Regions from separate parts of the Nonomuraea ferruginea genome, predicted to be linked through region 3. Evidence: predicted binding sites of a transcription regulator. Region 3 holds the regulator's gene; each other region holds the start of a gene.

Region 1 (4,123 bases), on a different contig from region 3:
ACGGATAGTGGCGGCGCACAAAAAACCGCCTATAAGGGCGGTCGGAAAAGCGAAGCGGCCCGAACCGGAAACACCGGTGCGGGCCGCTCGCGAGAACCTCGGGTCGAGAACCCTCGATCAGAAGTCCATGTCACCGCCGCCGGGCATGCCGGCGGGAGCGGCCGGGGTCTTCTCCGGCTTCTCGGCGATGACAGCCTCGGTGGTCAGGAACAGCGCCGCGATCGAGGCGGCGTTCTGCAGCGCCGAACGCGTCACCTTGGCCGGGTCGATGATGCCCGCCTCGAACATGTTGACGTAGTCGCCGGTGGCCGCGTTGAGGCCCTCACCCGGGGTGAGGTTGCGGACGCGCTCGACCACGACGCCGCCCTCAAGGCCGGCGTTGACCGCGATCTGCTTGAGCGGCTCCTCCAGCGCCTTGCGCACGATGGCCGCACCCGTGGCCTCGTCGCCCGGCAGCTCCAGCTTGTCGAACGCCTTGGCGCCGGCCTGCAGCAGCGCCACGCCACCGCCGGGGACGATGCCCTCCTCGACGGCCGCCTTGGCGTTGCGCACGGCGTCCTCGATGCGGTGCTTGCGCTCCTTCAGCTCGACCTCGGTGGCGGCGCCGGCCTTGATGACGGCCACGCCGCCGGCCAGCTTGGCCAGGCGCTCCTGGAGCTTCTCCCGGTCGTAGTCGGAGTCGGTGCGGTCGATCTCGGCGCGGATCTCGTTGACCCGGCCGGCGATCGCGTCGGCGTCACCGGCGCCGTCGACGATCGTGGTCTCGTCCTTGGTCACCACGACCTTGCGGGCGCGGCCCAGCAGGTCGAGGGTGGCGTTCTCCAGCTTGAGACCGACCTCCTCGGCGATGACCTGGCCGCCGGCGAGGATGGCGATGTCGGCGAGCATGGCCTTGCGGCGGTCGCCGAAGCCCGGGGCCTTGACGGCGACCGAGCGGAAGAGGCCGCGGATCTTGTTGACCACCAGGGTGGCCAGGGCCTCACCCTCGATGTCCTCGGCGATGATGAGGAGCGGCTTGCCGGACTGCACGACCTTGTCGAGCAGCGGCAGCAGGTCCTTGTTGGCCGAGATCTTCGAGTTGACGATCAGGATGTACGGGTCTTCGAGCACGGCCTCCATGCGGTCGGAGTCCGTGACGAAGTACATCGACGTCATGCCCTTGTCGAAGCGCATGCCCTCGGTGAGCTCCAGCTCCAGACCGAAGGTGTTGCTCTCCTCGACGGTGATGACGCCTTCCTTGCCGACCTTGTCCATCGCCTCGGCGATGAGCGAGCCGATCTCGGGGTCGGCGGCGGAGATGGAGGCGGTGGAGGCGATCTGCTCCTTGGTCTCCACGTCCTTGGCCAGCTTGGAGAGCTCCTCGCTGACGCGCTCCACGGCCGCCTCGATGCCCTTCTTCAGGGCCATCGGGTTGGCGCCGGCAGCGACGTTGCGCAGGCCCTCACGTACGAGCGCCTGGGCGAGCACGGTAGCGGTGGTGGTGCCGTCGCCCGCGACGTCGTCGGTCTTCTTGGCGACTTCCTTGACCAGCTCGGCGCCGATCTTCTCCCACGGGTCCTCGAGCTCGATCTCCTTGGCGATCGAGACACCGTCGTTGGTGATCGTGGGGGCGCCCCACTTCTTCTCCAGCACGACGTTGCGGCCCTTCGGGCCCAGCGTGACCTTCACCGCGTCGGCGAGCTGGTTCATCCCGCGCTCGAGACCGCGCCGGGCGTCCTCGTCAAACGCGATCATCTTGGCTGCCATTAGGCGAGACCTCCCAGATGCAGGGTGTCCTGGTGAGATCGAGCCGACGCCCGCGACGGCATGTGGGCCCACATCTCCGTTCGGCAGGCCCCATCGTCTCGATCCCCGTTGGCACTCATCGACATAGAGTGCCAACGACTGTTTAGCACTCTACCCCGTCGAGTGCAAGCTGACTCCGCACCTGGCCAGGTCAACAGATCGCCGTCGAAGGTGTCCGTACGGCGGGCCCCGGGCGGCCCGCCGTACCCCAATGTGAGGTGGCAGTCACACGCACTGCGCTGGCGTGCGAGCTGCCGGTCGCACCAGCTAGGCGACAGCGCGGACGGATTCCGCCTGCGGCCCCTTCTGGCCCTGCGTGATCTCGAACTCGACCCGTTGTCCCTGTTCGAGAGAGCGATACCCGTCCATCATGATTGCCGAGTAATGGACGAATACATCCTTACCACCGTCTACCGCGATGAAGCCGTAGCCCTTGTCCGCGTTGAACCACTTGACGGTGCCCTGCGCCACTTCCGACTCCTCTTACTGGGCTCAGGGATCTCGCCCATTCGTCCGCGAGACCCACAATCGCCATGACTTATGGGGATATCGTCTGACGATCGCACTCGACCATACCTGTGGCATGGCGGTCGGCAACAGAGTCAATCCGCAAAAGCCTTATTTCACCCCTAGCTGAGTAGTTCAAGGTTGAATTTCCCACAAAAGGGAGAAGGCGCCCACATGGGGCGCCTTCCAGACGATCGCTCCGCCGAGCGGGGGCTCAGCCGCCCGCGACGGCCGGGATGATGGAGATCTGCGTGCCCTCAGGGGCCGGAGTGTCCAGACCCTGGGCGAATCGGACGTCCTCTTCCCCCACATAGACGTTGACAAAACGCCGAATCTTGCCCGATTCATCCAGAATGCGGGCGCCGATCCCCGGGTAGTCGGAATCGAGCTTGGCCAGGACGTCACGGAGAGTCGCGCCCTCCCCACTCACTTCCGCGTTGCCCCCGGTGTACGTGCGCAGGATGGTAGGAATCCGCACAGAAACGCTCATGATATGGTCTCGCCTTTCCTGATTGTCAGACAGTCGCGCGGAACGCGTCGAGGGAGGGCCGGATCACGGCCGTGGGCTGCGCGTCGGCCGCGACGGCGTCGAGCGTCTTGAGCCCGTCGCCGGTGTTGAGCACCACGGTCTCGGCCTCCGGGTCGAGCTGCCCGGTCTCGACGAGCTTCTTCAGCACGCCCACCGTGACGCCGCCCGCCGTCTCGGCGAAGATGCCCTCCGTGGAGGCCAGCAGCTTGATGGCGGCCACGATCTCGGCGTCCGTCACGTCCTCGACGGCGCCGCCCGTGCGCCGGGCGATGTCGAGCACGTAAGGGCCGTCGGCGGGGTTGCCGATGGCCAGCGACTTGGCGATGGTGTCGGGCTTGACCGGCTGGACCACGTCGTGGCCGGCCTTGTAGGCGGCCGACACCGGCGAGCAGCCGAGCGCCTGCGCCCCGAAGACCTTGTAGGGCGTGTCGTCGACCAGCCCGAGCCGGATCAGCTCCTTGAAGCCCTTGTCGATCTTGGTGAGCTGGGAGCCGGACGCGATCGGGATGACGATCTGCTCAGGCAGCCGCCAGCCGAGCTGCTCGGCGATCTCGTACGCGAGCGTCTTGGAGCCCTCGGCGTAGTAGGGCCGCAGGTTGACGTTGACGAACCCCCACTTGTCGCCCATCGGGTCCCCGATCAGCTCCGAGCAGAACCGGTTGACCTCGTCGTAGGTGCCCTCGATGCCGATGAGCCTGCCGCCGAACACCCGGGCCATGGCGATCTTGGCCTGCTCCAGCCCGGCGGGGATGAACACGCACGCGTCCAGGCCCGCCCTGGCGGCGGCCGCCGTCACGGCCCCGGCCAGGTTTCCGGTCGAGGAGCAGGAGAGCGTGTGGAAGCCGAAGTTGCGGGCCGCCTCGACGGCGATGGCCACCACCCGGTCCTTGAAGGAGTGGGTGGGGTTGCCCGAGTCGTCCTTCACGTACAGGGACTTGAGACCGAGCGCCCGGCCCAGGTTGCCCGCCTTGACGAGCGGCGTCCAGCCGGGGTTCATGTTGGGCTTGCTCGCGACGTCGGCGGGCACCGGCAGCAGGGAACGGTAGCGCCAGATGCTGGCCGGGCCCGACTCGATGTCGGACCTCTTGACGTCGCCGAAGTCGTAGGCCGCCTCCAGCGGCCCGAAACACTCGACGCAGGCGAAGTTGGGGCCGAGCGGATAGCGGGCGCCGCACTCGCGGCAGGAGAGAGCAGTGGCGGGACCGAAGTCGAGCGACATGAAGCGAGGCCTTCCCTCATCTTCGTCCGCGGCCACCCTGACCGCGGACCGGAATTGGCACCCTGTCCCGGTCGGCCTCGCCA
Region 2 (4,123 bases), on a different contig from region 3:
CACGTCGAAGCGGCCGGTGTGCGTGTCGAGGTGCTCGTCGATGGCGTCGAAGCGGCCCGCGTGGGAGGCCAGGCGGGCGTCCAGGGCGTCGAAGCGGCCGGTGTGGGAGGTCACGCGGGCGTCCACGCCGCGCAGGCGGGCGTCGACGTCGGCCAGGCTCTCCTCGGCCGTCTCGAACCGGGTGTCGAGCGCCATGAGCCGGCTCTCGACCCGGTCGACCCGGCCGTCGACGCCGTCGAAGCGCCCGGACAGGTGCTCGCCGACCTCGTCGACCCGGGCCCGCACCTCGCGGGCGGCGCTCGCCACCCGCTCGTCGAAGGTGTCGGACAGGTCGAGCACCACGCCCTCGACGCGGTCGGTGCGGGAGTTGAGCTCGGCCAGCGACTTGTCGAGCCGGGTGAACCGGCCGGCGGCCACCTCCATGCCCGCGCTCACCTGCGCCAGCCTGGCCGTGACGTCACCCATCCGCTTGGCCATGTCGTCGGTGAAGTCGACCACCGTCTGCAGCCGGCCCAGCGTCTCCTCCATCCCCTCGCACACGGCGGTGACGTCGGCGCGCAGCTTCGGCAGCTCCATGACCGGGTGGACGCGCTTGCCGACCGACTCCACGGCCGAGTCGACGCCGCCGACCTGCTCGCCCACCGCGTCGACGTGGTCGCGCACCGCCTCGACGTGCTGGGCCAGGCCCTCGGCCCACAGGGGCGGCTTGGCGGCGATGTCGTCCAGCCTGCCGCTGACGGTCTCCAGGGTGCCGCTCAGGCCGCCCAGCTCGCGCTCGCGCACCTCGCGCAGGAGCCATTCCATGCCCTCCAGCCGCTGGCGGATCTCGTCGAGCACGGCTCCCTGCGTGCGCTGCTCGTACACGTGATCCTGGGCGGCACGTGCCAGCAGCTCCCGCATCCGCTCCGAGATGGCGGTCTGGCCACCCGCCGCCTGCAGCAGAGTGGTGTGGTTGGAATGGTCCACCGAAAGGCTCCTTCGCTGTCGACGGTCTGCCGCGTAGCGGTGGGATGGTCCGATTTGCAGATAAGAAGGAGAACGCGGCTCACCGCAAGAGGGGGGAGGACTCCCGCCCGCCCACCTTAGCCTTTCGATCAAGGTCCGTCAGGGGCGAAGAAAAACGTCGCGCTTATCGGTGAATCGCCCTGATTTGTCATTCACGCAGGTGGGCTGGGGTCGCAGATCAGGACAGTGGGCTTATCGGATACGCGCGTCAGAATGACCACGGCGGTCCTGTCGCCGGAAAGCCTGAGGTCGGCCCGCAGGCGTTCTATATCGACCGCCGAGCCGCGTTTCTTGATGACGGCGTTGCCCACTCCGCGCTCCCTCAGCGCGGCCCTGAGCCGCTTCAGCGAGAACGGCAGCACGTGCTGTATTTCGTAGCGGGTGGCCCACGGGGTGTCGACCGGCTCGTCCCCCGAGATGTAGGCGATCATCGGGTCGGGCAGCCACCCGCGCACCAGCTCGGCCACCTCGCCGACGAGATGCGCCCTGACGGCCGCCCCGTCCGGCTCGTACACGTACCGCCCGACCGGGCCGGTGGCCGCGCGGGCGCCGGTGGCGGTGAGCGTGTGCCCGCCCGGCAGCAGCGTCGCGCGCCGCGCCCCCTCCGGCGGGCGGCCGGTCCACAGCGTGGCCTCCTTCACCTCGCCCTTGTACGAGACCCACTCGGCCTCCGCGTCGTCCGGGATGAACTCGTACGGGATGCCCGGAGCGACCTTCACGCAGCCGACCCGCGCCCTGCCCAGCAGGCCGAGCACCACGGGCCAGGACGGCGAGTAGGCGAGCGGGTCGAACGTCCTGCCCCTGGAGGTGCGCCGGGCGGGGTCGGCGAACAGCACGTCGTAGGCCTCCGGCCGCACCTCGGCGGCGTCGCCCACCCGTACGGTCACCCGGTCGGCCACCCCGAGCGCCTCGGCGTTGGCCCTCGCCACGGCGACCGAGAGCGGGTCGGTGTCCACGGCGTCGACCGCGCAGCCGGCCCGCGCCAGCGCCAGCAGGTCGCCCCCGACGCCGCAGCAGGCGTCGGCCACGCGCGGCCCGGGAGCCGCGCCCAGCCGCCGCGCCCGGTGGGCGGCCACCTCGGCCCTGGTCGCCTGCTCCAGGCCGTGCGGGGTGAAGAACATGCGCCCGGCGTCGGCGCCGAACTTGGCCTTGGCCCGCTCGCGCAGCCGGGCCTGGGTGAGCGCGGCCGAGGTGAGCGCGGCGTCGTGGGTCCTGCGCAGCCGCGTGGCGGCGGCGACGGGGTCGGCGCCGACGAGCTCCTGCGCCTCGGCCAGGGCTTCGCGGCCGCGCGGGGTCAGCAGCGCGGTGAAGGCGTCGAGATCCACGGCATACGACGGTAGCGCCCGTACGGAGTGCTTCCGGGCCAGCGTGTCGGCCCGTGGGGGGCCCGCGCGGACGTAGGCTGGAGCTCCAGGAGGCTCCGGAGTCCGGGTCGACCTCGTGAAAGCTTGCCCACGATCGCTGTGAGCAGACGAGTTCGTGTTGACTGTCAAGCCCCTCTTGCATATGTTTCCTGTTGGCACTCTCCCCTTGAGAGTGCCAACGTGCGACGAGGCAGGTCTGGCACCCGCGACGGCAGGCCCAGCTGGTCGCCTCTTCTAATCAGTCACATCTGAAGGGGAGGTCCGATCGTGACGACCGCCACCAAGGTTCCCGTTAAGCCGCTCGGCGACCGCATCGTGGTTCAGCCGCTTGAGGCAGAGCAGACCACCGCTTCCGGCCTGGTCATTCCCGACACCGCCAAGGAGAAGCCGCAGGAGGGCAAGGTCCTCGCGGTGGGCCCCGGCAACTGGGACGAGGACGGCGAGAAGCGGATTCCGCTCGACGTCAGTGAGGGCGACATCGTCCTCTACAGCAAGTACGGCGGCACCGAGGTCAAGTACGGCGGCGAGGAGTACCTCGTGCTCTCCGCCCGCGACGTTCTCGCGATCATCGAGAAGTAAGCCGGTTGTGTCGGGCCCCGGGCGCTCTAGAGCCCCGGGGCCTTCGACGCTAGGAGAGGACTTTCAGCAAAAATGGCGAAGATCCTGGAATTCAACGAGGACGCCCGCCGCGCGCTCGAGCGCGGCGTCAACGCCCTCGCGGATGCCGTGAAGGTAACCCTCGGCCCCCGCGGCCGCAACGTCGTCATCGACAAGAAGTTCGGTGCTCCGACGATCACGAACGACGGCGTGACCATCGCCCGCGAGATCGAGCTTGAGGAGCGCTACGAGAACCTCGGCGCCCAGCTCGCCAAGGAAGTGGCCACCAAGACCAACGACATCGCGGGTGACGGCACCACCACCGCGACCGTCCTGGCCCAGGCCATGGTCCGTGAGGGCCTGCGCAACGTCGCGGCCGGCGCCTCGCCGCTGTCGCTCAAGCGCGGCATCGACAAGGCCGCCAAGGAGGTCAGCGACAAGCTGCTCGCCTCCGCCCGGCCGGTCGAGGACAAGAAGGAGATCGCCAACGTCGCGACGATCTCCGCCCAGGACGCCAAGATCGGCGAGCTGATCGCCGAGGCGTTCGACAAGGTCGGCAAGGACGGCGTGCTGACCGTCGAAGAGTCCAACGCCATGGGCATGGACCTGGAGTTCACCGAGGGTCTCCAGTTCGACAAGGGCTACCTGTCGGCCTACATGGTCACCGACACCGAGCGCATGGAGGCCGTCCTGGAGGACGCCTACATCCTGCTCACCCAGGGCAAGATCTCCTCCATCGCGGACTTCCTCCCGCTGCTGGAGCAGATCGCCCAGACCAAGAAGCCGCTGCTCGTGGTCGCCGAGGACGTCGAGGGCGAGGCCCTGGCCGTCCTGGTCACCAACAAGATCCGCGGCACGTTCACCTCCGTCGCCGTCAAGGCCCCGGGCTTCGGCGACCGCCGCAAGGCGATGCTGCAGGACATGGCCATCCTCACCGGCGGCCAGGTCGTCAGCGAGGAGATCGGCCTCAAGCTGGAGAACGTCGGCCTGGAGGTGCTCGGCACCGCCCGCCGCATCGTGATCGACAAGGACAGCACCACGATCGTCGACGGCGCCGGTGACGCCGCGGCCATCGAGGACCGCGTCAAGGAGATCAAGCTCGCGATCGAGCAGTCCGACAGCGACTGGGACCGCGAGAAGCTCCAGGAGCGCCTGGC
Region 3 (4,123 bases):
GGGCGAGCTGGGGACGCGGCACCGGGATCTGGTGCACCGGCAGCTGACGTTCATCAGCGTGCTGCAGCGCGACGAGTCGGACCCCGCCGTGCTGGCCAGGCTGTGCGAGCTGGACCGCGTGACCAGCCGTCTGCGCAGGAACGCCGAGAGCCTGCTGGTCCTGACCGGCACGCGGGGGCAGCGGCGCTCGTCGGAACCGGTGCCGGTGGACGAGGTGCTCCGGTCGGTGCTGGCCGAGGTCGAGGAGCACCACCGGGTGGCGCTGCGGGTGGTGGGCCGGGCGCACGTGCGGGGGCCGGTGGTGGCGGAGGTGGCGCACATGCTGGCCGAGCTGATGGAGAACGCGCTGGGCTATTCGCCACCCGAGTCGGAGGTGGACGTGGTGTCACGGGCCGCCGAGGGTGAGTGCCGCGTCACCATCTCCGACTACGGCATGGGCATGACGGCCGGGGAGCTGGCCGCGGCCAACGCCCGGCTGCGGGGCGAGCAGAGCTTCCTGGTGGCGCCGACCCGCTGCCTGGGCCACCACGTGGTGGGCAGGCTGGCCGAGCGGCTGGGCGTGCGGGTGTCGCTGCACCCGTCGCCCGGCCGCGGCGTCACGGCACAGGTGACCCTCCCGGAGGAGCTCCTGGCCGTGCAGCCCGCGGAGGCGGTCAACGGGTCCCGGTGACCGGCCGCCCGCCGCCGCGTCCCGTCGTCAGCGGCCGTTGAAGGCGTCGCGGAGACGGGAGAAGAAACCCTGCTGGCCGGGCGCGAACTTGCCCGGCGGCCGCTCCTCGCCGCGCAGCTTGGCCAGCTCGCGCAGCAGCTCCTCCTGCGGGGGGTCGAGGCGGGACGGGGTCTCCACGTTCACGTGGATGAGCAGGTCGCCGCGGCCGGTCTCGTTGAGGCGCTGCACGCCGCGGCCGTACATGGTGATGACCTGACCCGACTGCGTGCCGGGGCGGACGTCGATCTCCTCGGCGCCGTCGAGGGTCTCGACGGTGAGCACGGTGCCGAGCGCGGCGGCCGTCATCGGGATCTGGACGGTGCAGTGGAGGTCGTCGCCGCGCCGCTCGAAGATCTCGTGGGAGCGCTCGACGATCTCCAGGAAGAGGTCGCCGGGCGGGCCGCCGCCGGGGCCGATCTCGCCCTCGCCGGCGAGCTGGATGTGGGTGCCGTCCTCGACGCCCGCGGGGATGCGGACCTTGATCGTGCGGCGGGTGCGGACCCGGCCGTCGCCCGAGCACTCCTGGCACGGGTGGCGGATGATGCTGCCGAAGCCACCGCACTGCGGGCACGGCCGCGTGGTCATGACCTGCCCGAGGAAGGACCGGGTGACCTGGGAGATCTCGCCGCGGCCGTTGCACATGTCGCAGGTGTCGGGGTGGGTGCCGGGCGCCGCGCCGACGCCCTGGCACACCTCGCACAGCACGGCCGTGTCGACCTGGAGCTCCCGGGTGGTGCCGAACGCGGTCTCGCGCAGGTCGAGCTCGACCCGGATCGTCGCGTTGCGGCCGCGGCGGGCGCGCGAGCGCGGGCCGCGGGCGCCGCCCGTGGCGGTGCCGAAGAACGCGTCCATGATGTCGCTGAACGGGAAGCCGGCGCCGAAGCCGCCGCCCGGCGCACCCGCCCCGGCGCCGCCGAACGGGTCGCCGCCCAGGTCGTACATCTGGCGCTTGTTCGGATCGGAGAGCACCTCGTAGGCCTGCGTGATCTCCTTGAACCGCTCCTGCGTGGCGGGGTCAGGGTTCACGTCGGGGTGCAGCTCGCGGGCCAGCCGGCGGTAGGCCTTCTTGATCTCGTCCTGACTGGCGTCACGGCGCACCCCGAGGGCGGCGTAATAGTCGCTGTTTGCCACTTATCGACCTCTTAAGATGCAGCCAGAATCTGGCTGACGTAGCGTGCCACCGCGCGCACGGCGCCCATCGTCACGGGGTAGTCCATCCTGGTGGGGCCCAGAACGCCGAGCCGGGCCAGTTGGTTGTCGCCTTGACCGTATCCCGTCGCGACGATGGACGTGCCCCGCAGTCCGGTGTAGGCGTTCTCCGATCCGATGCGCACGGTGAGGGCGGAAGGTGTGTCTGAGGAAGTCTCGCCGAGCAGGCGCATGAGCACCACCTGCTCTTCCAGCGCTTCGAGCACCTCGCGCAGGCCGACGCTGAGGTCGGCGCCGGCGAGGTTGGCCGCCCCGGCGAACACGATCTTCTCGTCGTGCCGTTCGACGAGCGTCTCCAGCAGGACGGACAGGATCGTGGCCATCGCCGGCCGCTCGTCGACCGGCAGCCGCTCGGGCAGGTCCGAGACCAGCTCGGGCACGCTGCTCAGGCCGCAGCCGTCGAGGCAGTCGTTGAGCACCCCGCGCATGTGGGCGATGCGGTGCTCCTCCACCACCTCGGGCAGCTCGACCATGCGCTGCTCGACGCGGCCCATGTTGGTGATCAGCACCAGCATGACGCGGCGGTCGTGGAGCGGCACCAGCTCGACGTGGCGCACGGTCGAGCGGTTGAGCGTCGGGTACTGCACGACGGCGACCTGGCGGGTGAGCTGCGCGAGCAGCCGCACCGTGCGCATCACCACGTCGTCGAGGTCGACCGCTCCCGCCAGGAACGTCTCGATGGCCCGGCGCTCGGCCCCCGACAGGGGCTTGACCTGGGAGAGCCTGTCGACGAACAGGCGATAGCCCTTGTCCGTCGGCACGCGCCCGGCGCTGGTGTGGGGCTGGGCGATGTAGCCCTGCTCCTCCAGCGCCGCCATGTCGTTTCTCACGGTCGCCGGCGACACCTTCAGATTGTGACGCTCGGCGAGCGCCTTGGAGCCCACCGGTTCGTTGGTCGAAACGTAGTCTTCGACAATGGCGCGTAGCACCGCGAGCTTCCGATCGTCGAGCACGTGCGCACCTCCTACCGCCGCTTTCAGGGAAACGCCAGACCTAGCACTCTGTGTTCCCGAGTGCCAAGTGTACGGGTCTCGCTCACAGGGTGCGATAACACCGTTGTCCCCGCTGCTGGCACGCGTGAACGACAAGCATCACAATTGCCGACATGAACGACAATCCACCCCAGCGGCCTGTTGATCCGCCTTCAGGGCAGGATCCTCCTTTTGGTCAGCCTTATCCCCAGGGTGAACCTTCCCCGTACGCGCCGCCACCCCCACATTCCGGCCCGAACCCGTACGGATCTCAACCCCCCGGCCCCTACGGGCCCCCGCCCCAAGCGGGTCCCGGGCCGTACGGCGGGAGTCCGTACGGTCAGCAGCAGCCCGGCTACGGGTACGGGCAGCAGCCGCAGTTCGGCGGGCCGCAGTACGGGCCGCCGGGAGCACCCTACGGACGCCAGGTGGACCCGAAGGAGCTCCGCCCGCGGCTGCGGTGGATCGCGGTCGCGTGGGGCGTGGCCGTCGCGTGCGTCGTGGCGGGCGTGGTCCTGTTCGTCACCGGCATCGTGAACACCGTCGAGGACATCGCCCCGTCCACGACGTTCGCCGCCGGCGAGACGGTCACGGTCTCGCTCGACCCCGACGACCGACCGTCCGTCTACGTCTCCACCGACGCCCGGGTGAACTACCGCTGCGAGATCTCCGGCGGGCCCGGCCAGGCGCGGCTCGTCAACGCGCCGGGCTCGCAGACGGTGACGGCCGGCAGCCGGACGTGGGAGCAGATCCTGCTGGTCAACGCGCCCGCCGCGGGCGAGTACCAGCTCACCTGCGTCATCCAGGAACAGGGTGACGTGCTGTTCGGCGTGGGCAGGGACGCGCTCTCGGCGGCCGGCGGCATCGTGGGAGGACTGGCGGCGCTGCTGCTCATCCCCGGCGTGGGCGTGCTCGGCGCGATCATCGTGACGGTGGTCGTCCTGATGCGGCGGAGCGGCCATCGCAAGCGCCTCGCGACGGCCGGGTGATTTGCTACGGTCCCCGTGTGTACGACGGCGATGTTCTAGCGGGAAACTGGCGGCGTCCCGGCAAAGGGAAGATCCCCCAAGTGGCCGCCGAACCGGACCTGGTCGTGGAGGACGCCGACAGCGGCTTCTGCGGCGCGGTGGTGGCCTGCGACAAGGAGGCGGTGACGCTGGAGGACCGCTTCGGCAAGCGGCGGCTGTTCCCGCTGGCGCCCGCCGCTTTCCTGCTGGAAGGGCGGGTCGTGACG

Evidence for each region. The regulator HrcA, encoded in region 3, represses chaperone genes, less so after heat shock. The targets are predictions, from matches to a motif close to TTGGCACTCTCNNNNNGAGAGTGCCAA.
Region 1: groL (chaperonin GroEL) is a predicted target of HrcA. The motif match lies at 1,855-1,881, and genes of this name have one in related genera.
Region 2: groES (co-chaperone GroES) is a predicted target of HrcA. The motif match lies at 2,522-2,548, and genes of this name have one in related genera.

What each region holds. Positions count from the first base shown of each region.
Region 1 covers NZ_BAABFD010000016.1:29,601-33,723, reverse strand. The annotation lists gene groL (chaperonin GroEL) at 118-1,746, opposite strand; gene ABD999_RS28080 (cold-shock protein) at 2,053-2,256, opposite strand; gene ABD999_RS28075 (MoaD/ThiS family protein) at 2,507-2,782, opposite strand; gene thrC (threonine synthase) at 2,808-4,040, opposite strand; SAM riboswitch class I at 4,054-4,123, opposite strand, start outside.
Region 2 covers NZ_BAABFD010000019.1:152,988-157,110, reverse strand. The annotation lists gene ABD999_RS32235 (hypothetical protein) at 1-966, opposite strand, end outside; gene ABD999_RS32230 (class I SAM-dependent methyltransferase) at 1,158-2,330, opposite strand; gene groES (co-chaperone GroES) at 2,637-2,948, shown strand; gene groL (chaperonin GroEL) at 3,021-4,123, shown strand, end outside.
Region 3 covers NZ_BAABFD010000014.1:165,286-169,408, reverse strand. The annotation lists gene ABD999_RS26135 (sensor histidine kinase) at 1-670, shown strand, start outside; gene dnaJ (molecular chaperone DnaJ) at 698-1,840, opposite strand; gene hrcA (heat-inducible transcriptional repressor HrcA) at 1,852-2,871, opposite strand; gene ABD999_RS26120 (hypothetical protein) at 3,318-3,878, shown strand; gene ABD999_RS26115 (DUF3097 domain-containing protein) at 3,896-4,123, shown strand, end outside.